Regions from separate parts of the Allobosea sp. TAF32 genome, predicted to be linked through region 3. Evidence: predicted binding sites of a transcription regulator. Region 3 holds the regulator's gene; each other region holds the start of a gene.

Evidence for each region. The regulator LexA, encoded in region 3, represses DNA repair genes until DNA is damaged. The targets are predictions, from matches to a motif close to TGTTCNNNNTGTGTTCNG.
Region 1: parE (DNA topoisomerase IV subunit B) is a predicted target of LexA. The motif match lies at 1,986-2,003, and genes of this name have one in related genera.
Region 2: AB4Z16_RS25735 (DUF763 domain-containing protein) is a predicted target of LexA. The motif match lies at 3,459-3,476, and genes of this name have one in related genera.

What each region holds. Positions count from the first base shown of each region.
Region 1 is NZ_JBFRDM010000009.1:398,211-406,034, reverse strand. It holds gene parE (DNA topoisomerase IV subunit B) at 1-1,974, opposite strand, end outside; gene AB4Z16_RS21750 (hypothetical protein) at 2,308-2,511, shown strand; gene AB4Z16_RS21745 (hypothetical protein) at 2,657-4,036, shown strand; gene AB4Z16_RS21740 (glycosyltransferase family 4 protein) at 4,119-5,342, shown strand; gene AB4Z16_RS21735 (FkbM family methyltransferase) at 5,350-6,180, opposite strand; gene glnA (type I glutamate--ammonia ligase) at 6,543-7,824, opposite strand, start outside.
Region 2 is NZ_JBFRDM010000013.1:155,838-163,661, reverse strand. It holds gene AB4Z16_RS25760 (Nramp family divalent metal transporter) at 1-670, opposite strand, end outside; gene AB4Z16_RS25755 (PepSY domain-containing protein) at 815-1,117, shown strand; gene AB4Z16_RS25750 (hypothetical protein) at 1,136-1,672, shown strand; gene AB4Z16_RS25745 (DUF6894 family protein) at 1,813-2,064, shown strand; gene AB4Z16_RS25740 (ROK family protein) at 2,227-3,297, shown strand; gene AB4Z16_RS25735 (DUF763 domain-containing protein) at 3,484-4,764, shown strand; gene AB4Z16_RS25730 (cation diffusion facilitator family transporter) at 4,872-5,816, shown strand; partial or broken gene AB4Z16_RS25725 (flavodoxin family protein) at 5,865-6,152, opposite strand; gene AB4Z16_RS25720 (DUF2171 domain-containing protein) at 6,398-6,637, shown strand; partial or broken gene AB4Z16_RS25715 (dienelactone hydrolase family protein) at 6,876-7,208, shown strand; gene xth (exodeoxyribonuclease III) at 7,291-7,824, shown strand, end outside.
Region 3 is NZ_JBFRDM010000008.1:45,641-53,464, forward strand. It holds gene trpD (anthranilate phosphoribosyltransferase) at 1-164, shown strand, start outside; gene trpC (indole-3-glycerol phosphate synthase TrpC) at 172-984, shown strand; gene moaC (cyclic pyranopterin monophosphate synthase MoaC) at 981-1,463, shown strand; gene AB4Z16_RS17325 (molybdopterin molybdotransferase MoeA) at 1,463-2,674, shown strand; gene lexA (transcriptional repressor LexA) at 2,774-3,484, shown strand; gene AB4Z16_RS17335 (ComEC/Rec2 family competence protein) at 3,478-5,739, opposite strand; gene gltX (glutamate--tRNA ligase) at 5,894-7,312, shown strand; gene gltA (citrate synthase) at 7,686-7,824, shown strand, end outside.

The DNA of each region.
Region 1 (7,824 bases), on a different contig from region 3:
CTTCGCCTCGTGGTCCACCATGACCTTGAGCAGGATGCGCTTGCTCGGATCCATGGTGGTTTCCTTGAGCTGGGCCGGCATCATCTCGCCGAGGCCCTTGAATCGCGAGATCTCCGGCTTTTTGCCTTTGAACGCCGTCTCCAGCAGTTCGTCCTTATGAGCATCGTTGCGGGCATAGATGCTCTTGCCGCCATGCTGGAGCCGGTAGAGCGGCGGGACGGCGAGGTAGAGATGGCCCTTCTCGATCAGGCGCGGCATCTGGCGCCAGAAGAAGGTGACGAGCAGCGAGGCGATATGGGCGCCGTCGACGTCCGCGTCCGTCATCACGATGACCTTCTCGTAGCGAAGATCGTCCTCGCGGAATTGCGTGCCGATACCGCATCCCAGCGCCAGGATCAGGTCGGCGAGTTGCTGGTTTGCGTGAAGCTTCTCGCGCGTCGCATTGGCAACGTTGAGGATTTTGCCGCGCAGCGGCAGGATCGCCTGGTTGGAACGGTTGCGCGCCTGCTTGGCGGAGCCGCCGGCCGAGTCGCCCTCGACGATGAAGAGTTCGGAACCAGCCGCGCCGGCATTGGAGCAGTCGGCGAGCTTGCCGGGCAGGCGGAGCTTCCGCGTCGCGGTCTTGCGCGAGACCTCTTTTTCGAGGCGCCGGCGCAGCCGCTCCTCGGCGCGGTCCACCGACCAGTCCAGCAGGCGCAGCGCCTGCTGCGGCGCGGCCGCAAGCCAGTGGTCGAAAGCGTCGCGAACGGCGCCCTCTACGATGCGGGAGGCTTCCTGCGTCGCCAGCTTATCCTTGGTCTGGCCCTGGAATTCCGGCTCGCGGATGAAGACCGAAAGCATGGCCGCGCAGGTCGCCATCACGTCGTCGGAGGTGACCTGCGCCATGCGCTTGGACTGGCCGATGCGCTCGGCATGGTCCCGCAGTCCGCGCAGCAAGGCGATGCGCAGGCCCTGCTCATGGGTGCCGCCTTCGGGCGTCGGGATCGTGTTGCAATAGGAGGAGGAGAAGCCGTCCTCGCCGGTCGCGAGCCAGGCCACCGCCCATTCAAGCGAGCCGTGGCCGCCTTCCTTGGTGATCTTGCCGGAGAAAATCGGCTCGGCGACGAGGTCCTTGCCCTCGATCTCGCGGCCGAGATAGTCGCGCAGGCCCCCGGGGAAACGGAACACGGCCTCCGCCGCGACATCGCCTTCCGGCTTCAGCAGCGACGGCGCGCAGGTCCAGCGGATCTCGACGCCTCCGAAGAGATAGGCTTTGGAACGCGCCATGCGGAACAGGCGGGCCGGCGAGAAATGCGCGCCCTCGCCGAAGATCTGAGGATCGGGATGGAAGCGCACCTTGGTGCCGCGCCGGTTGGCGACGGCGCCGACCGTCTCCAGCGGCCCCTGCGGCAGGCCACGCGAGAAGATCTGGCGGTAGAGCGTCTTGCCGCGCGCGACCTCGACCTCGAGCCGGTCGGACAAGGCATTAACGACGGAGACGCCGACGCCGTGCAGGCCGCCCGAAGTCTCATAGGCCTTGGAATCGAATTTTCCGCCGGCATGCAGTATCGTCATGATGACTTCGAGCGCGGACTTGCCCGGGAATTTCGGATGAGGATCGACCGGGATGCCGCGGCCATTGTCCGTCACCGCGATGGAGCCGTCCTCGAACAGCTCGACATCGATGAAGGTGGCGTGTCCCGCCACCGCCTCGTCCATGGCGTTGTCGATCACCTCGGCGAAGAGGTGGTGCAGGGCGCGCTCATCGGTGCCGCCGATATACATGCCGGGCCGGCGCCGGACGGGCTCCAGCCCCTCGAGCACTTCGATTGCGGAAGCGTCATAGCCGGTCTCGGAAAGAGTGCCGTTGCGCGCGCCGTTTCCTGCGGGCGCGGGCGCCTTCGGAGCCGCGGCCGGCGAGCGCGCTTCCGGCTTGGGATCAGCCGCGCGAGGCCGCTCCGGCTCCCCACCGAAAAGATCGCCGTTCTCGTCCATCACTGCCTAACGTTTCCTGATTCGTTCCGTCCAATTCTAGTGCATGAAGGACGGATTTTGCGATGTGCTTGTTTCATCCGGAGTTCGATCCGGCTCGGCAGCGGCGTCGGGCGTCGCGCCTCGTCGCTCCGCTTATAGACAGTCCCCCGAGACATCGGAACTCTCTCGTTGGAACGGTGCACCGGTCGTCATCGGCATGTGACGTTGCCCTGGCACAAGGGGCATCGGAACTGGACGCGTTCAGTCTGCGTTAACCATCGCCGTCGAGGATCGGAAACAGATCGGGCCTATGCGGACAGCCGCAATGAGCTATGATCGGGGCAGGGGGAAGAAATGGCCGTGGTGTCGCGTCGCTCAGTGCCGGTTACGGGAATCGCAGGGCTGCAGCGTGCCGCGCGGCTTGCGGGTGAGAGCTTCGGGCATGAGGACGTCATCGGCGCGCCGCTGACCCAGGCCGAAAGCCATGCGGGCCGCTGGTTGTGGTGGCTCGCGGCGATTGCTGCATCGGCCGGCCTGACGGCCCTTCATTTCTACTGATCCTTCAGGCGGACAGCGCGGAAGTATCAACCTTTTTGCCCTAAGGCCTTTGGCCGGAGGGTAGAATTTCCATGGCTTCCGGTATCGGTTTCGGCGGGACTCAAGATGGCTCCGCCGCGCGCATCGCAGGCGGAGTGGCCGCCTGATGGCCAAGATCACCGCATTGGGCGCGTATTTCTATCAATCGCTCCTGGCTTTCGGCCTCCTCATCGTCGTCTCCAATCTGCTGCCGGCGTCGGACTACGCTGCCTACTCGCTCTTCGCCTCCATCGTGCAGTTTGCCGATATCGCGTTTTTCCACTGGATCCGCGCCGCCTCCAGCCGCTTCTATCCGGGCCCGGACAAGACCAGCGAACAGGCCGAGCGCGGAGTCATCATGGTCGAGCTCGCGGGAAGCGCGGGCCTCTGCCTGCTCGCAGCCTTCCTTGCCCCGCTCCTCGGCGCTCCGGTCTGGCTGGGATTGCTCGGCGCGATGGCGGCGATCCTGCAGGGTGCGGGCGAACTGCACCTGACCATGCTGCGTTTCCGGCAGGAGTTCAGGCTGTTCTCCTGGCTCCAGGGTGCACGCGCGACGATCCTGGCCGCGGCAACGATCGCCGGCGCTGCGATCAGCCCCGATTTCGCCCATGTGCTGGCCGGGGTGCTGGCCGGAAACATCATCTACTGCGTCATCGCCTGGGCCCGGTCGCGCCGGGTGATGCCTCTTGCCATGCATTGGCAGGCCGATATCGCCACGCGGCATCTGGTCTATGGCGGGATCACGGCCGGCGCCGGCGTCGCGACCCTGCTCATGCCGCTCGCTCTCAAGACCGTCTTGCTCGGCTCGCTCGGCCAGGCCGCTGCGGGGCCCATGTTGGCGCTCGATCTGTTGCAGCGGCCCTTCATCATGATCACCTCGTCGCTTCAGGCGATCCGCTTTCCCGAACTGGTCGCCCAGTTCGATCGCAAGGGCGATCCCAAGGCGATGCAGGCCGAACTGGGCCGCTATTACGCGCTGCTGGTGGGCCTCTCGCTGATCGGAGCCGCTGGAATCATCGCCGTGCTCGGCCTCGCCACCCAGCTCGTCATTCCCGTGGGGCTGCGCGAGGCCTTCCTGCGGACCGCGCCTTTCGTCATGCTGATGGCGATGCTGCGGGCACTCGCCCAGACCGTGCTGCCGGCGCCCGTGCATCTGCAACGCCGCTTGACCGCCATCCTGGGGCTCGCAGCTCTCGACTGCGTTTTGACCTGTGCGGGCGCGCTCGGCGTGGCGTGGTTCCTTGCCGGCACCGACACGGCGATCGTTGCCGGCGCTGCCGCCGGCGCCGCCGCGGCGCTGGCGCTCGGATGGTTCATGCTGCGCCGGGAGTCCTTCGCCATGCCTTGGCCGCCGATCGCCCTGTCGGGCACCGCGCTCGCACTGTCCTGGCTCTGCACGATCTGGTTCGCGGGCAACCTCATGCTCGCGACCTGTGCCGCGCTCGCCATCGCGCTCGTCATGAGCGCCTACCCCTTGCTCATCCTTGTCCGCTGGATCGCTCGTTGAGACCGCCTGGCCGGACAAGCCTGCTCGCGCCACGCCGAGGCTCCCGCCATCCTTGCCGCTGGAATGATCTCTGGAGTTCTTCATGCGCGTGGTCATCGTCAGCGATTTCGGCTGGATCAACGGCGGCGCCGCCAAGGTGGCAATCGAGAGCGCCCGCGGCTTGGCCGAGGCCGGCGTCGAAGTCGTCTTCGCCTACGCGATCGGTCCGGTTTCAGACCGTCTCGATCACCCGCTGATCGATGTCGCGCATTTCGCCGGTGAGGAGGTCTGGCAGGTCGGCAGCAAGGTCGCAGCCGCGCGCCAGGGCATCTGGAACGCCCGGGCGCATGCCTTCCTGAGCGAATTGCTTGCGAAGCAGCCCCGCGGCGAGACTCTCGTCCATCTCCACCAATGGACCAAGGCCTTCAGCCCGGCTGCCATCGCCGCTGCGGGCGAGAGCGGGATGCCGGTCGCGATCACGATGCATGACTACTTCTCGTTCTGTCCGGTCGGCGGCTATTTCGACTTCAAGGCCGGAGCGCCCTGTCGGAGGAGGCCGATGTCGATCGGTTGCGTCACCGCCAATTGCGATCGCGCCTCCTATATCCACAAGCTGGTCCGCGTCGCCCGGCAATGGCGTTCGGACAAGGCGCTGCGGGGTTTGCAAAGGCCGCTCTTCATTCATGTCAGCGCGTTTGCTCGCGACGTCGCCGAGCCGTTCCTGCCACGCACGGCACGGCATGTTGTGATCGAAAACATGATGAACGCGACGCCGCACGCGCCTGCGGACGTGGCCAAAAGCCGTCATGCCACCTTCGTCGGCCGGCTTACCCAGGAGAAGGGCATTCTGGTCCTGGCGCAGGCGGCTCGCGAAGCCGGCGTTGCCTTACGGTTCGTGGGTGATGGGGACGATGAGATCAAGGCTGCGGTCGCTGGCCTCAACCCGGATGCCGAGATCACCGGTTGGCTCGATTCCTATGCGGTCCTCGCCGAACTCCGCGCCGCCCGCTGCCTGGTGGTGCCATCGCTCTGGTATGAGACAGGGCCGCTGACCGTGGGCGAGGCGATGGCGCAGGGTGTCCCGCCCATCGTGCCGCGCACGATCGGCGCCGCCGGTCGTGTGCGTGATGGAATCGACGGCCTTGTTCTCCCCGCCGTCGAAGCCGGAGCGTTGACCGAAGCTCTCATTGCCTTGCGCGACGACGCTTTCGCGTCACGTCTCGGGCGAGCGGCTCATCAGGCCTTCTGGGCAGAGCCGCCGGTGCTCGGTCGTCATGTCGAGGCGCTGCGCGCCAGCTATCGGGCTGCCTTTGCTGCGACGGCGTAGGCTTGTTTCAGGTCAATGGCCGTGCGGCCGCAAGCAGATTGGCGGAAAAGGCAGGAGGGGCGTCGATAGGTTCGATCCGGCACTCGTGCCCCTGGAATAGCCGCACGAACTCTCGCGTGAGCGGCGAGGCCGTGTGAGCGGTATGCCTGAGCATGTAGAGGCGGTCGTACCCAAGGCTGCGCAGGACGTTCCAGCTCGACGCGCCGAGCTCTGCCGAATTGCTTTCGAAGGCGATCACGGGCCGATGCCGCGCAAGGGTTTCGGACAAGCCCTGGAAGACTGAGTGCTCGAAGCCCTCGACGTCGCATTTCACGAAGGTGATCGCGCGCCCATCCAGGCCAAGCTCCGTGACAAGGCGGTCTCCGTGGCGCACAGGCAAGCTCCTGTCGCCGTTCCCCTTCGCGAAGGTGCCGGTGCCGTCATTGCCTTCCTCGTGGAAGGAGAAAGGGAGTTCGGCGTCTTCCGGCCCCAGCCCAACCTCGGCCACCTGGACATTGGTGCAATGGTTGAGGGCCAGGTTCGCGCGCAGGACAGCGCTCATCTGCGGGTTGGGTTCGAAGCAGACGACGCTGTCGAAGAGACCTGACCAGACCACTGCATGATTGCCGATATTGGCGCCGATATCGAGGCAGATGCCTTCGCCCAGAGCAAGGTTCCGGATCAGTTCCGTCAGGCAGGCGAGCTCCTCGCGCTCGTACAGGCCGTTGGTGAGGACGGCAAGCCCGACATGTTCATGCGGGATGACCGCAAGCCGGGGAGAATGACGGCGCAGCTCACCCCATTGCCGCCGCACGAGGGCCTTGATCGCCAGATCCCGGATTCGAAACAGCGCACCCATGACTTATCCCGCCCCTTCCGGCACCCGTATACCGACGCGTCCACCAAACACTTCGACAGCGAGGCACAACACACGCCAGGATATCGCGCCTTCAGCGATGTCGTCGTCGCGACCCAACAACTCTACCGTTCAGTCAGCTTCACCGGCGCATCGATCGGTGATCCAATCGATGCCGTACCCTGTCGCCGGCAGGCCGCTGCGGCTTCAACCGGGCGGCTATAGCCTCTCCAACGTTGACATACTCACAACGAACGGGGGCGGCTCGCCATTCTCCAACAAAAAACCGGGGCGTCGCCGCCCCGGTTCGTCATCTGGATCGCGAGACAGATCGCGGTCAGGAGAAGATCTCCCCTGAGCCGCGCTCAATACGAATAGTACATCGCGAATTCGACCGGGTGCGGCGTCATCTCGAAGCGCGCCACATCCTGCATCTTGAGCTCGATATAGCTCTCGATGAAATCGTCGTTGAAGACGCCGCCGGCCTTGAGATAGGCGTTGTCCTTCTTGAGGGACTCCAGCGCCTCGCGCAGCGAACCGCAGACGGTCGGGATCTTCTTCAGCTCGCGCGGCGGCAGGTCGTAGAGGTCCTTGTCCATCGCCGGGCCGGGATCGATCTTGTTCACGATGCCGTCCAGGCCGGCCATCAGCATGGCCGCGAAGGCGAGATAGGGGTTCGCCATCGGATCGGGGAAGCGGACCTCGACGCGCTTGGCCTTCGGCGAGGTCGTCCACGGAATACGGCAGGAAGCCGAGCGGTTGCGCGCCGAATAGGCGAGCAGCACCGGAGCCTCATAGCCCGGGACGAGGCGCTTGTAGGAGTTGGTCGAGGGGTTCGTGAAAGCGTTCAGCGACTTGGCATGCTTGATGATGCCGCCGATGTACCACAGGCACTCCTGCGACAGGTCGGCATATTTGTTGCCGGCGAAGACCGGCTTGCCGTTCTTCCAGATCGACTGGTGGACATGCATGCCCGAGCCGTTGTCGCCATAGATCGGCTTCGGCATGAAGGTCGCGGTCTTGCCGTAGCTCTGGGCCACGTTGTGGATCGCGTACTTGTAGATCTGCATGAGATCAGCGGTGTGCGTCAGCGTGTCGAACTTCATGCCGAGCTCGTGCTGGGCCGAAGCGACCTCGTGGTGGTGCTTCTCGACGACCACGCCCATCGACTGCATGGCGGCCAGCATCTCGCCGCGCATGTCCTGAGCGGAATCCTGCGGCGGGACCGGGAAGTAGCCGCCCTTGGTGGCGATGCGGTGGCCGAGATTGCCGCCCTCGTAATCGGCATAGCCGTTGGTCGGCAGCTCGACATTATCGAGCTTGAAGCCGGTATGGTACGGATCGGCGGCGATCTTGACGTCATCGAAGACGAAGAACTCGGCCTCGGGGCCGACATAGACGGTGTCGCCGATGCCCGTCGACTTCAGATAGGCCTCGGCCTTCTTGGCGATGCCGCGCGGGTCGCGGCCATAGGGCTCGCCGGTGCCGGGCTCGAGCACGTCGCAGTTGATGACCATCGTGGCGGCCGAGAAGAACGGATCCATCGTCGCGGTCGTCGGGTCCGGCATCAGCAGCATGTCGGACTCGTTGATGGCCTTCCAGCCGGCGATCGAGGAGCCGTCGAACATCGTGCCCTCGGCGAAGATG
Region 2 (7,824 bases), on a different contig from region 3:
TTTGCCAGAACAGGAGGTAGGGGCTGATGGTCGTGCCGAAGATCGCGACCACCATCGTCACGGTGTCTCCGGACAGCGTCAGCTTGGGCATGACGAAGCCTGCCCCGACCGCGGGCCAGTCGATCTTCACGATAAAGATCACGGCGACGTAGGCGAGCAGCACCAGCGTCAGCCATTTGAGGTAATTGGCGTAGGTCTCGTAGGAAATGAAGAGCTGCAATGTGAGCGAAATGCTGGCCAGCACGACGGTGTAAAGCGCGCTCGGGCCGCCAATGGCGAGCGAGCCGGCCGCACCCATGGCGGCCAAGTTCGCGCCGATGTTGATGGTGTTAGCGATGAAAAGCAGGCCGACCAGGCCGAGCACCGCCCATTTCGGCATGACCTTCTTGAGGTTCTGCGCCAGGCCGCAGCCGGTGACGCGACCTATCTGGGCGCTAACGAGCTGCACGGCAGACATCAGGGGATAGGTCAACGCCATCGTCCAGAGCATGTTGTAGCCGAACTGCGCTCCGGCTTGCGAATAGGTCGCGATCCCCGAGGGGTCATCGTCGGCCGCACCGGTTATGAGTCCGGGCCCGAGCTGCTTGAAGACAGCAGCGCCTCGCCATCCTTTCCATGAAATCGACCGCTTCGCGGGAGGCGGGGACGGCATTTCGGAGAGACTGGTCATGGCGTTGTTCCCGGAGAGCGCGGGAACAACAGCCTGCTGCCGGCTTCGTTCCGCCGCACAATGCGCTCGGGAACAGAAACGACGGCCCAGCGGTTCGAGAGGCATCCTGCGGCCTAGGCCGCGTCCAGTTAGGGGGCTTCTCCAATGAGAAAGCAGCTGATCATACTCACCATCCTGGCGGCGACGGCGCCGTTCGGCGCGTATGCCCAGACCTCGACCACCTCGCCCATGCCGGCACCGAAGGCGGATGCCGACAAGAATGCGCCGCTGCCGGGAGCCAACAGCTTCACCGAAGGCCAGGCCAAGAGCCGCCTCGAGGCGAATGGCTACACCAACATCAGCGAACTCAAGAAGGACGACAACGGCGTCTGGAAGGGCAGCGCGACCCATAGCGGCGCCACGGTCAGTGTCTCGGTCGACTATCGCGGCAATATCACCCGCAACTAATCATAGGAGAAACGAATCATGACCCAGACCCTGACCCGTTCCTATGACAGCTACGAGGCCGCTCGCGCCGTCGTCGGCCAGCTCGAAGCCGCCGGTGTGAACTCCTCAGACATCAGCCTCATCGGCCGCCATCAAAAGGCCGACGATAGCAATGCTGGCGAAGGCGCAGGCATCGGTGCCGTGCTGGGTGGCGCCGCAGGCCTGCTTGCAGGTATCGGGCTGCTCGCCATTCCCGGCATCGGGCCGGTGGTCGCGGCTGGCTGGCTGGCGTCTACCGCTGCGGGCGCGGCCGTCGGCGGCGCCGCCGGCGGCATCGTCGGCGCACTGACGAGCGCCGGCCACAGCGAAGAGGAAGCGAACTATTACGCCGAGACCGTCCGCCGCGGCGGATCGGTCGTGTCTGTTCGCGCCGCCGAGGAACAGGTGCCTGCGATTGAGGCGATTCTAGATGGTGCCACGCCGATCAATCGTGATGAGCGCCTAGCCGAGTATCGCGCTGGCGGCTGGAGCCGCTTCGACGAGACCGCAGATCCCTATCAGCGTCCCGTGATCTGAAAACGGTGCACAGTAGAACGTCAGGCAGGTCGGCTATCCGCCGGCCTGCATCGCTTCGGTTCTCTTGTCCAGGTTGTCATTTTGGGGAACCAGGGCCGGGCCGCTGCGATTGGAGGAGTGACTTCCTCAGGATTCTTCCCATGCCTATGTACCGTTTCATCACGAATAGCGGTGGATCGCACTTCGTCGATTTGGATCTTCCGGACGACAAGGCTGCTCGGCAGGAAGCTCGGACGGCGTTCGCTGAAGCTGCCCACGATGCGCTGACCGAAACCGACAATTGCGAAATAACGATGTTGGTCCAGGCGGGTGAGCGCCCCGTCTATCGCGGTCGGATTTCATTCGAATCCGCAGACGTCACAGATTCGGCCCGTACCCGATCAGGAACGTGACGGTGCTTCTCGTGAGCACCCAGCGTACATGTGCCCGATCGGGTTCATGCCGCGGGAAAGGGGCCGACCCTGATCCCGAATGTGTTCACTATGGGGCGGCCGATCTGCGTTGGAACCCCGCTCCTCCTGACGGGTTGAGTTTGTCTCACCGACGAGGCTCTCATGGCAAAAAGTACGAAGTCGACCCCGGCGGACGGTCGCAACGGGGCCGCTCAGCTGCCCTCGGTCATTGTCACAAGCTACAATCTGGAAGCCCGTGACGAGGACGGCTTCGTCGGAGACAAGGCAAGGCGCGGAGCGATCTTTGAGCATCTCGAGGAGTTACGAGCGGCATTCCGGGAGACCGGCGAGGACCCGATCGATAAGCCGAGTGATGAGCTAAAGAAGAAGGATCTCGACGCGATCCTGGCGGGCGACGATGCCGAGGCGGCAGCGCTGGTTCACAGTGCGATCGAGAAGTACGCGGAGGCCCTGGCATCGGTCGTCCGTCGCTTCTGTCGCTTCAAGGCTTGGTCGGCAGTTGAGCGCATCGTCGTAGGGGGAGGCTTTCGCCAGAGCCGCGTCGGCGAGCTGGCCATAGGACGGGCCGGGATCATCCTGCGCACGGAGCAGCATCCGGTTGAGTTGGTGCCGATCCGTCACGACCCGGATGAGGCGGGTCTACTGGGCAATGCTCATATCGCTCCAAAATGGATGTTCGAGGCCTTCGACAGCCTGGTGGCGGTCGACATCGGAGGATCGAACATTCGGGCCGGGATCGTCGAGCTTCGACAGACGAAGGCGATAGATCTCAGCAAAGCGAAGGTTGCGACCTTTGAGTTGTGGCGGCACGCCGACGACACGACCAATCGCGACGAGGCGGTCGAGCGCCTTGGCGAGATGATTAGAAGTCAAATCGAGGCCGCGGAGAAAGCAGCCCTCAAGGTCGCACCCTTTATCGGCATTGGGTGTCCCGGCATCATCCAGCCCGACGGCAGCATCGACCGCGGGGCGCAGAACTTGCCAGGCAACTGGGAAAGCAGTCGTTTCAACCTAATCGACAGCGTTCGCGAAACGGTGCCGACCATTGGCGAGCACGAAACGATGGTCACCATGCATAACGACGCGGTCATTCAAGGCCTGAGCGAAATGCCATTCATGCAGGACGTCAAAAACTGGGGCGTAGTCACGATCGGAACGGGGCTGGGGAACGCCAGCTACGAGAACCGCGCCAAATCCTCAAAACGGAGCTGAAGGCTCGGGGATGTCGCACCCGCGAATCCTAGGAGGATTTCCGAGGGTCGAGCGGCTTTCCGCGCCCTCGGGGTGCTCGCTTGAACGAAGTGAACCGCTCTAAGTTCCAACGCCGTTCGCTCGGTATGGTCAACGATCACGGGTCGATGTACATATCGAAATGTTCTTATTTCGTTCCCGTGAGTTATGACAAAGCGATCTGGCAGTGCCGATCTTCCCCTACATTACGGGCGTGTGCCGCTCTGGCTCGGCGAGCGCATGGCCCGGCTGGGTAGTGTGATCTGTGAAGCCATCATCCAGCAATACGGGCGCGATGAGCTACTGCAGCGACTGGCGCATCCCTTCTGGTTCCAGTCATTCGGCGCGATCATGGGCATGGATTGGCACTCGTCCGGCATTACGACCAGCGTCATCGGGGCGTTGAAACGGGGTCTTAAGCCGCCAGCTGGTGAGTTGGGGCTGCATGTCTGCGGCGGGCGAGGGAATCATTCCCGTCGGACACCCGCCGAGCTCGAACAGATTGGCGCGAAGGTAGGGTTCGACGGGACAGCCTTGGCGCAGGCAAGCCGGCTCGTCGCCAAGGTCGACAGCGCAGCGGTGCAGGACGGCTTCGACCTTTATCTGCACGGATTCTTCGTGGCCGATGACGGCCATTGGACAGTCGTGCAGCAGGGCATGAACGGCGACGGCGGTCTGGCGCGGAGGTATCATTGGCATTCCGAGGGCCTTGGCAGCTTCGTCGAAACACCGCATTCCGCAATAGAGGGGCGCAGCGCCGGCAACATCGTCAACCTGACCGATGCGCGCGCTGACTGCGCCCGCGAAGCGCAGGTCACGATGCTGCGCGATCAGGGACCGGACAGGATCGTCAGGGAATTGGCGGCGCTGCAGCCGGCGCGCGCCATCCCTGATCAAAACGCCCCGCAGCTGTTCCTCCCGCATCTCGTGATGCCCGCCCACCACGATGTCAGGCCCGAGGACATCGTGACACGACGCCTCCATGGGGCATTGGCTGCCGCGGCAGATCGGGGGCCAGAAGACTTTTCCGAGCTGCTGCTTGTACCCGGCATCGGCGCGCGCACGGTGCGGTCCCTGGCGATGGTCGCGGAAGTACTGCATGGCGCGCCCTGCCGTTTCAGTGATCCAGCGCGCTTCTCTCTCGCCCATGGCGGCAAGGACCGGCAGCCCTTCGCTGTGCCGACAAAGGTCTACGACCAGACCATCGCTGTCCTGCGCTCGGCCGTCGATCGGGCGAAGCTCGGCCAGGACGATCGCCTTGCCGCCATTGCGCGGCTGGACGGTGAGAGCCGTCGGCTAGAGCGTAGTACGACCGGGCCGACGCTCGTCGAATATGTCGCTGAGGAGCGCCGCCGATCTGCGGAATACGGCGGCCGGAGTGTCTTTGGCTGGGAAACGCCCGGGACTGCACAAGGCGAAAACGTCAGAGCAATGCGTCGGCAGCTCTAGGCCAAGGGCTCCCCGCCCTTATCATTTGCCTTCGTGGGATACATTTCACGCGTCGGGTCAAGGGAACAGCCACCGCTGCAGCTTGTTGCGCTGAGGCGGGGAGCTAGATGGCGACACATTCGGGATCACGGAAAGTCATCTATGCAGCGCTGGCAGGAAATCTGCTGATCGCGACGACGAAATTCGTCGCGGCAGCCTGGACCGGCAGCTCGGCGATGCTGTCGGAGGGCGTTCACTCCCTGGTCGATACCGGCAATGGCGCACTCTTGCTCTACGGCCTCAACCGGGCCGCGCGGCCGCCCGATCTCACGCATCCCTTCGGCCACGGCCGCGAGCTCTATTTTTGGAGCTTCGTTGTTGCGCTCCTAGTCTTCGCGGTCGGGGCCGGCGTATCGCTCTACGAGGGAGTGGCCCATGTTATCGCCCCGCATCCGGCGACGAACCTGACCGCGAACTATCTCGTGCTCGTTTTCTCGGCCCTGTTCGAAGGCTATTCCTGGCGGGTTGCGTTGAAGGAATTCAAGATCGCCAAGGGCTCGCTGAGCTACTTCGCCGCGGTCCGACAAAGCAAGGATCCGAGCGTCTTCACGGTGCTGTTCGAAGATACCGCAGCCTTGCTCGGCTTGTTCATCGCCTTCATCGGCATCACGGCAGCGGCCTATTTCGAGCGACCCGAGCTCGACGGCGTGGCGTCGATCTTGATCGGCGTCATTCTGGCGATGACGGCAATGCTTCTGGCGCGCGAGAGTAAGGCGCTGCTGATCGGGGAAGCGGCTTTGCCCCACGTCCAGGAAGAGATCAGGGCGGCGGTCGACGGAGATCCAGATGTCGAGCGTGTCAACGGCATGACGACAGTCCATCTGGGCCCAGATCAGATCGTCGTGGCGCTGAGCCTTGAATTCAAGGACGATCGATCGACCGTTGACATCGAGGATTGCGTGGAGCGCATCGAAGCGAGGCTCAGGAAGCGCCGCTCCGACATCGTCTCGGTATTTGTGAAGCCGCAGACTTCCACCACGTGGCGAAAGCGGCGCGCCAAGCTGGTCGAGTAAAAATTTAGATCGCCGACGGCGGTGCTACCATAGGCAGCGCGGGTTGCCTCAATACCCCGGATAGGAATGCCGCTTCAGCAGTCCAGCGAGGTGGGCCGCATTCCGAGCGAGCATCCGGTTTGTCATGGCGGTCGTTTCTGAAATCTCGTCGAGATCGATGAAATTCATGCTGCCCCTGGCTTCGCCGACCCAATATGTCGGCCCGCCGGCCGCGATGGTGAACCCGACATCAAACAATGCCTGAGCGATTTCAGCGGAGACGTGATGGGCTCCATCCTCGTTGCCCACGACGGCGACGGCAGCGACCTTGCCATAGGCACCACGGGATCCCGAATCTGGAATGTTTCACGCAGGTCACGCGACGTTCCCCCTCCGCGATCCGAAAAGCACGATCGATCAGGTGAGGCACTTGGGCATCGCTCGCGGGGCCGCACAACCGAAGGTTCAGTAGCGATAGGAGCGCCGCAATCGACACACCGGAATCCTTCCGCATCCACGATGACGGTTCCGATACGTGTGTTGGAACCTCGGTGCCCAATGCTCCGTTGCCGTTCGGAGAGGTCGAGCCAGGAGACCAAGCGATGCTGTTCGTTGAGCAAATCAAGGAAGGCCAGGGGGTGATTGGATCCGATGGAGAGCATGTCGGAACCGTCGACGCCCTTAGCGGCCAGCTCATCAAGCTGAAGAAGAATGATCCGGGGTCGGGCGGAGCCCACCACTATCTCGACCTGGCGCTCGTCGTTGCCCTCGAGCACGATACGATCAAGCTGATCGTCCCGGCGGCGGAAGCCAAGGAGAGATGGTCTGAGGCGACCGAGTAATGGACCGACGCCATTTTGTTGCTGGAGTCGGCGCGACCATCGTCGCTGGGCCAGCCCAGGTGAGCGTCGCGGTTGACCGCTTTGGCCCAAGTGCCTCTGGAGGCACCGTCATTCTCCTTTATGGCTCAGACGGCCTGACGAATAGCGGCCGATATGAGTTTGCCGCAAACATGATCGCGGGGGCCGGCTACAACGTCCTGCTCCCGCGGTACTTCGAGGCCACCGGCGATCGGCCCGCTACGGTGAAATCAAGAGCAAGTTCCCGGTGTGGCTGGAAGCGATCGAGTCAATCACCGGCGATCACCAGGCCCGTCTCGCCGTTGTCGGCTTCTCGCTGGGCGGTGCATTGGTCCTGGCTCTGGCGGCACGCGATCGCAGGGTTAAAGCTGTCGTCGACTTCTTCGGATTCCTGCCGCCGGGCTTGGAGCGAGCCTCGCAGCCCCCTACGCTCATCCTGCATGGGGAAGCGGACCGAGTGGTGCCTGTGTCTAACCGCCGGGGCCATCGAGAGATTGGTCAAAAGCAGCGGGGGAACGGTTCAACGCCAATGGACATGGTTTCTCACTGGTGAGTTGGATGCAATATTGAGGACACACGCGTTCCTGCGCGAGAACCTTTGACGATTGCCGGTTTCGCGTGTGGGAGAGCCGTCGGTGAAGATCGCAACCTACAATGTGAACGGCATCAACGGTCGGTTGTCCGTTCTTCTCCAGTGGCTCAAGCAGGACCGCCCCGACGTCGTGTGCCTGCAAGAGCTTAAATGCTCAGACGATCGCTTTCCCGAGCACGAATTGCAGCAAGCCGGCTACGCGGCGGTTTGGCACGGCCAGAAGAGCTGGAATGGTGTAGCTATCCTCGCGAAGGGGTCATCCCCGGTTCTCACGCGCCGGGGGCTACCGGGAGATCCTGATGACAGCCATAGCCGGTACATCGAGGCGGCGGTCAACGGGGTACTGATCGGGTGTCTCTATCTCCCCAACGGGAATCCTTCCCCCGGCCCCAAGTTCGAATATAAACTGCGCTGGTTTGGGCGACTGCATGCCTACGCCCAGGAGCTGCTCTCCCTGGAGGTACCGGTCGCGCTCGTAGGCGATTTTAATGTCATGCCGACGGAGCTCGATGTTTACGCACCCGGGCGATGGCGAGATGACGCGCTCTTTCGACCCCAGGTGAGGACGGCATATACT
Region 3 (7,824 bases):
GAACCGGCTTCCGCGACATCGCTGCCTTCAATGCGGCGGCGGCGCTACTGGTCGCCGGCAAGGCCGCGAACCTGAAGGACGGCTTCGCCCAGGCGACGGCGGCCCTCGATTCCGGCAAGGCCAAGGCGACGCTCGACGCCCTGATCAAAGCCTCGAACGCGTGAGGGCGGCATGACCGACATCCTCGCCAAGATCGAAGCCTATAAGCGCCAGGAGATCGCGGCCGCCAAGGCCGCGGTGCCGCAGGCCGAGATCGAACGCCGTGCCCGCGCGGCCGCCAAACCGCGCGGCTTCGCCGATGCGCTCGCCGCCAAGCTCGCGGACGGCAAGCCGGCCCTGATCGCCGAGATCAAGAAGGCCAGCCCGTCCAAGGGGCTGATCCGCGCCGATTTCGACCCGCCTTCGCTCGCCCGCGCCTATGCCGCCGGCGGCGCCGCCTGTCTTTCGGTACTCACCGACGCGCCCTCCTTCCAGGGCCAGCCGGAATTCCTGACACAGGCGCGCGAGGCCTCCGGCCTGCCGGCGCTGCGCAAGGATTTCCTCTACGAGCCCTATCAGGTCTACGAAGCCCGCAGTTGGGGCGCCGACTGCGTCCTGATCATCATGGCCGGCGTAGACGACGACACCGCCCGGGCGCTGAACGAAACCGCTCGCGATCTCGGCATGGACGTGCTCGTCGAAGTGCATGACGACGCCGAGCTCGACCGCGCGCTCAAGCTCGAAAGCCGGCTGCTCGGCATCAACAACCGCGACCTCCGCAGCTTCCACGTCGACCTCGCCGTGACCGAGCGGCTGGCGCCGCGCGTCCCGGCCGACCGCATCATCATCGGCGAGAGCGGCATCTTTGCCCATGCCGACATCGCCCGTCTCAACAAGGCCGGCGTCAACAGCTTCCTCGTCGGCGAGAGCCTGATGCGGCAGGCGGACGTCACAGCGGCGACGCGGACCCTGCTGACCGGCCAGGCTCAAGAGAACGCGGCGTGAGCCGGCTCAGCCATCTCGACGCCCAAGGCCAGGCGCATATGGTCGATGTCGGCGACAAGGCCGAGACGACCCGCACGGCAATAGCCGAGGGCAGCGTCGTGATGGCGCCGGAGACGATCGCGATCGTGCGCGACGGCAACGCCAAGAAGGGCGACGTGCTCGGCACGGCGCGCCTCGCCGGCATCATGGCCGCCAAGCGCACGCATGAGCTGATTCCGCTCTGCCACCCACTGCTGCTCAGCAAGATCGCCGTCGATCTCGAACTGGACGAGGCCTTGCCGGGCGTGCGCGTGCGCGCCGAGGTGAAGATGAAGGGCCAGACCGGCGTCGAGATGGAGGCGCTCACCGCCGTCTCCGTCGCCTGTCTCACAGTCTACGACATGGTCAAGGCGGTCGACCGGGCGATGCGGATCGAGAATATCCGGTTGCTTCACAAATCCGGCGGCCAGTCCGGCGACTACGAGGCGAAAGCCCGCTGATGGCGCTCACCCCGGTCCCCGTCGCGCGCAAGGCGCTGCTCGACAGCGTTCCGGGGCCGATCGGGGCGGAAACCCTGCCGCTCGCGCAATGCGCCTGGCGGGTGCTCGCAGCCGATCTGAAGGCGCTCAGAACTCAGCCGCCCTTCGCCAACTCCGCCATGGATGGCTATGCCGTGCGTGCCGACGACATGGCCGAAGGTGCGACGCTTGCCGTGATCGGCGAATCCGCCGCCGGCCGGGCCTATGAGGGCACGGTTGGACCGGGACAGGCCGTGCGCATCTTCACCGGCGCGCCGATGCCGGAGGGCGCCGACACGATCCTAATGCAGGAAGACGCAGACGGCGTCGGTAGCCCGGAGATCCGCGTGCGGGTGTCGCCGGCCAAGGGCAAATTCCTGCGCGCAGCGGGCCTCGATTTCCACGAAGGCGACGTCCTGCTGAAGGCCGGGCGCGTGCTCGACAGCGCAGCGCTCGGGCTAGCCGCCGCGATGGGACATCCGACGCTGCCAGTCCGGCGCAAGCCGTTGGTCGCGATTCTCGCCACCGGCGACGAACTGGTGGCGCCGGGCGATCCGGTCGGGCGCGACCAGATCGTCGCCTCGAACTCCTTCGCCCTTGCCGCGCTGGTCGAGAAGGCCGGCGGCGCAGTGCTCGATCTCGGCATCGCCCGCGACGACCATGCCGACCTCGCGGCCAAGATCGCTCAGGCGCGCGACGCCGACGCCAACGTGCTGATCACGCTCGGCGGCGCCTCGGTGGGTGCCCACGATCTCGTACAGGAAGCGCTGACGCGGGCCGGGATGTCGCTTGGCTTCTGGAAGATCGCGATGCGACCGGGCAAGCCGATGATGACCGGCCGGCTCGGCCGGATGGTCGTGGTCGGGCTTCCCGGAAACCCGGTCTCCTCGATCGTCTGCGGCCACCTCTTCGTGCTGCCGCTGATCGAAGCCCTGCTCGGCCTGGCCGATGCGGATCGCGATCGCAGCATCCCCGCCCGCCTCGGCCGCGACCTGCCGGGCAATGACGAGCGTGAGGATTATCTGCGCTCGGAGCTGGCGCTGACGCCCGATGGTTGGGTTGCAACGCCTTTCGACCGGCAGGATTCCTCCATGCTCGGCACATTGGCGCGGGCGCAGGCGCTGACGATCCGCCCGGCCCATGCTGCGCCGGCCAGGATAGGCGACCTCTGCCGTATCCTGCCGCTGCTGTAGACAGGCGCCCTCGCGCGAACGGGTTGCGGAACACAAGGCGAACAGTTATGGTGTTCGTGATTTGTTTCGAATCTACGCTTTTCCGGGGCCGGCGGGATCATGCTGACACGCAAGCAACACGAACTCCTGCGCTTCATCCAGGAACGCTTGCGTGAGAGCGGGGTGCCGCCCTCCTTCGACGAGATGAAGGACGCGCTCGATCTGCGCTCGAAATCCGGCATCCACCGGCTGATCATGGCGCTGGAGGAGCGCGGCTTCATCCGCCGCCTGCCCAACCGGGCGCGTGCGCTCGAAGTCATCAAGATGCCCGATGGACTCGGTACGCCGCAGCAGCGGCCGCGTTTCAGCCCTGCGGTCGTCCAGGGCGGGCTCGGCACGCAGCCCAATCTCGGCAAACCCCGCCCCACCGCCGATGAGGACAGCCGTTCCTCCATCGCGATCCCGGTCATGGGCCGCATCGCCGCCGGCACACCGATTTCGGCCATTCAGAACCGCAGCCACACCGTCTCGTTGCCGCCCGACATGCTCGGCTCCGGCGAGCATTACGCGCTCGAAGTGCGCGGTGACTCGATGGTCGAAGCCGGCATCCTCGACGGCGACACCGTCATCATCCGCAAGCAGGACTCGGCCAATACCGGCGATATCGTCGTGGCACTGATCGACGACGAGGAGGCGACACTCAAGCGGCTGCGCAAACGCGGCTCCTCGATCGCGCTCGAAGCCGCCAATCCCGCCTATGAGACGCGTGTGCTTGGGCCGGACCGGGTCAAGATTCAGGGCCGCCTCGTCAATCTGATGCGGCGTTACTGAAGCCGCTCGACCTCGGCTTCGCCATCGGCGGATGCTGGCGGAATGCTGATGCTCGTTGCAGCGGGCGCCGCCAGACGCGGTTCGCGTCGGCGGCTCCACGGCCGATCGGCTGCGCTGGGCTCTGAGATGCGGCTGCTCCATCCCGACGCCGTGCGGTAGAGCGAGGTCGCGCCGTCGCGTGACAGTCCCATTCGCTCGATCAGCCGCGCCTTGCAGGCGCCGCTCCAGGGAATGGCGGTGACGACGAGGTCGGCCCGCAGGCAGTCCTCGATGATCGCCAACCGGTCGCGCGTGTAGGAAACCGTGCGCTTGTCAGCCGTTTGCGCAACACAACCCAGCTGATCGCAAGCGATGCCGGCGCGCAGCGTCGGATCGTCCGGCGAGCGGCTGTCGCCATCGGCACCCAGCCATTGCTGCAGCACGAAGCGGCTGGGCTTGCCGGCGACCGCAAGGCGTCCATCGGGGGCCCGCACAGCAAGCCCCGAGCCGTCGCGTTCGATCAGGATTTCCGGCCGCTCCGGCTTTCCGGCGATGGCGACGCCGAGCACGATGGGGACCGCCGCCAGCCAGCGCCAGGCCGTGGTCCAAAGCGTCAGCCAAAGCAACGCCAGCACGAAGCAGGTCAGCACGACCGGGCTGAAGGCGGCGATCATCACGGTGGAATGGTCGATGCTTGCCACCCAGTGCGCCACCTTGAGCACGACGTCGGACGCCAGCCCCATCAGCGCCCAGGCGGGCCAGTCCAGCCCGAAGGGATAGGCCAGCACGCCGAACACCGCCGCCGGCATGACGAAGAGCGAGACGAAGGGCAGCGCCATCGCGTTGCCGAGCAGGCCGAAAGGATTGAAGGTCTGGAAGTGATAGGCCCCGAAAGGCGCTGTTGCGGCCGTCGCCAGCAAGGTGGTGACGATGATGCCGAGCGCCGCTGCCCAGACCGGCCCGAGCGGCCATGGCAGGCTCGGGGGCGGCTCCGTGCATTTTCGGCTCTCCCAGCGTTCGGCAAAGGCGATCAGGGCCGCAACCGCGCCGAATGACATCTGGAAGCTCGGTCCGAGCAGCGCCTCCGGCTCGCGCAGCAGCACGATCATGGCGGCGAGAGAGAGATTGCGCATGCTCAGTGCAGCACGATCGACGAGGATCGCGCCGAGCATCACCAGCGTCATGATCAGCGAGCGTTCGGTCGCGACGTCACTGCCTGAAAAGATGCAGTAGGCGGTCGCGCCGAGCATCGCCGCGACGGCCGCGATCTTCTTGATCGGCCAGCGCAGCGCGGCAGTCTGGGAGAGCGCCAGCAGGGCGCGCACCAGCCAGAAAATCGTCCCGGCCGCGAGAACCATGTGCAGGCCTGAGATCGAGACGATGTGGTAGATCCCGGCCGCGCGCAGGTCATTGTTCGTCGCCTCGGTGATCAGGCCGCGCTTCCCCGTGACAAGGGCTGCAGCGACCGCCCCGCCCTGCCCGCCGCCCACTTCGGCGATGCGCCGGGTCAACGCGTTGCGGGCCCGGTCGATCGTGACATCGACGGCAAGGCGCGTCGGCATTGGATGCGGCGCGGGCGCCGACGCGATCTTGCCTGCGATACTGCCGACTGCGCCGATGCCGCGGAAGAAGGCATCGCGCCCGAAATCGTAACCGCCCGCCCGAGCTGGCCCCGGTGGAGGCAGGAGCCGCGCCGTCGCCGCGATATGATCCCCCGGAGCGACCGAGCCGGCGCGGATATTGACGCGCACGCGCCTTGGACGCTCCGCGGCCGGCATTCCGGCGAATTCCGTTAACAGCAGGACAATGCGGGCGCCGTTGTCGCGTGCCTCCACGCTCTCGACGAAACCCGTCACCTTGCCGATTCGCGGCCGTTCCAGCATCGGCGCGGCGATATCGGCCGTCCGCCAGACGCCGGCGGCAAAACCCGCGAAGGCGGCGGCCACCGCCAGACAGGCCATCGAGGCGAACCGACGGGTTCGCAGCGCGAACGCGAAGATCGCGCTGAGCGCGAAGCCGGTCAGAGGCGCCCACAAAGCCGGCTCACGATCTGCCGCGAAATAAAGTAGGATGCCGACGCCCGTCGCCACAGGCAGCCATAGGAACGGGCGGCGACGCTCCGCCTCCAATTCGAGCGCCTGACCGAACCGGGCCTGCCAGTGGTTGAACCAGGCTTTGAAGCGAACGGAGATCAGCCAGGGCGCGAGCAGGCGCAAAGGCAAGGCCTCGGCTCGCGCGCCGCGCGGCATGTCCTGCCCCGGCGGCCCCGGCTGCATTCTCCGCCCCTCCCCCGCCGGCGCAGCAATTTGACCGCTTAACCTTTCCGGCCAAGCCATGTTACAGGGCGCGCGCCGGTTGTCATGTCATGACCTGCGCCATTTCCCTGTCTTGCCCCGGGCGGCTCGTGCCGCCCGGCCGGAGTTGCCTTCCATGAGCAATGCCGTCGTCACGCGCTTTGCGCCCTCGCCCACCGGTTTCCTGCATATCGGCGGAGCCCGCACGGCGCTGTTCAACTGGCTCTATGCCCGCCGGCAAGGCGGCAAGATGCTGCTGCGCATCGAGGACACCGACCGCGAACGCTCGACCGACGCAGCCATCGCCGCGATTCTCGACGGGCTGGAATGGCTCGGCCTCGATTGGGACGGCCAGACCGTCTATCAGTTCCAGCGCGCGGCGCGCCACCGGGAGGTCGCCGAGCAGATGCTCGCCGCCGGCAGGGCCTATTACTGCTATGCCAGCCCGGCCGAGCTCGAGGAGATGCGCGAGAAGGCGCGCGCCGAGGGCAAGCCGCTGCGCTATGACGGGCGCTGGCGTGATCGCGATCCGTCGACCGCGCCGGAAGGCGTGAAGCCGGTGATCCGCCTCAAGGCGCCGCAGACCGGCGAGACCGTAGTCAATGACGAGGTCCAGGGCCGCGTCGTCTGGCAGAACGAGAATCTCGATGACCTCGTGCTGCTGCGCTCGGACGGCACGCCGACCTATATGCTCGCCGTCGTGGTCGACGACCACGACATGGGCGTGACCCATGTCATCCGCGGCGACGACCATCTCACCAATGCCGCCCGCCAGACGCAGATCTACGATGCGCTCGGCTGGGACGTGCCGAGCATGTCGCATATCCCGCTGATCCACGGTCCCGACGGCGCCAAGCTCTCGAAGCGCCACGGCGCGCTCGGCATCGATGCCTATCGCTCGATGGGCTATCTGCCGGCGGCACTGCGCAACTATCTCGTGCGGCTGGGCTGGAGCCATGGCGACCAGGAGGTCTTCTCCACGCAGGAGATGATTGACGCCTTCAATCTCTCCTCGATCGGCCGTTCGCCGGCCCGCTTCGACTATGCCAAGCTCGAGAACCTCAACGGGCTCTACATGCGCCAGTCGAGCGACCAGGAACTGCTCGACGCGCTGAAGGTCATCCTGCCGGAGATCGGCCCTGCCCGCGGGCTCGGCCCAACGCTGTCGCCCGCGCTCGAAGCGCGTTTCCTCGCAGCGATGCCCGGCCTCAAGGAGCGCGCCAAGACGCTGGTCGAGCTGCTCGACAGCGCCTTCTATCTCTATGCCCCACGCCCGCTGCAGCTTGACGACAAGGCCAAGAGCCTGCTCGACGAAGCCGCGCGCCAGCGCCTGCCGCAGATCGCGGAGAAGCTCGCCGCGGTCAGCGACTGGTCGCCGGCTCCGCTCGAAGCAGCCGTGCGGGCCTATGTCGAGGAGACCGGCATCAAGCTCGGCCAGGCGGCGCAGCCGCTGCGCGCCGCGCTGACCGGCCGCGCCATGTCGCCCGGCCTGTTCGACGTGATGGCCGTGCTCGGCCGCGACGAGACGCTGGCGCGGCTCGCCGACCAGGCCTGAGCTGTCGTCATGGGGCATCGCCGCTGCCGAGCGGTGCCCCACTTTCAGCTTTCATGCTCGCGCATGCCGCCTCGCGATGGCGGCGTTGCCGCTGCTCGCGCAGATATGATCCGGACGCGGTTCCAATCGCCTTTAGGCTCGGTTGAATGCACTGGGCAAATGGTCTAGTGACGCGCAAGTGCGTTGCGCGGCCACCCCGTGGCGGGGCACGAATATTGCTTGTAAATCAGTCACATGGGTCTCCTTCCACCTCCCCTCCCGGCATCAGCCCGTCACATCGCGGGCCGCGGATGGGAAAAGGCTGGCGCGGAAGTGCCGGCGGACAGGCGAAACAGGGGCTGAACAGCAGCGAGCCTTGAAAGGATCGGTATCGATGAGCGGAAACACGAGCCAGCTCCAGGTCGGCGACAAGACCGTCGACATGGCGATCAAGCAAGGGTCGGTCGGCCCTGCCGTCATCGACATCGGCAAGCTCTATGCCCAGACGGGCATGTTCACCTACGACCCCGGCT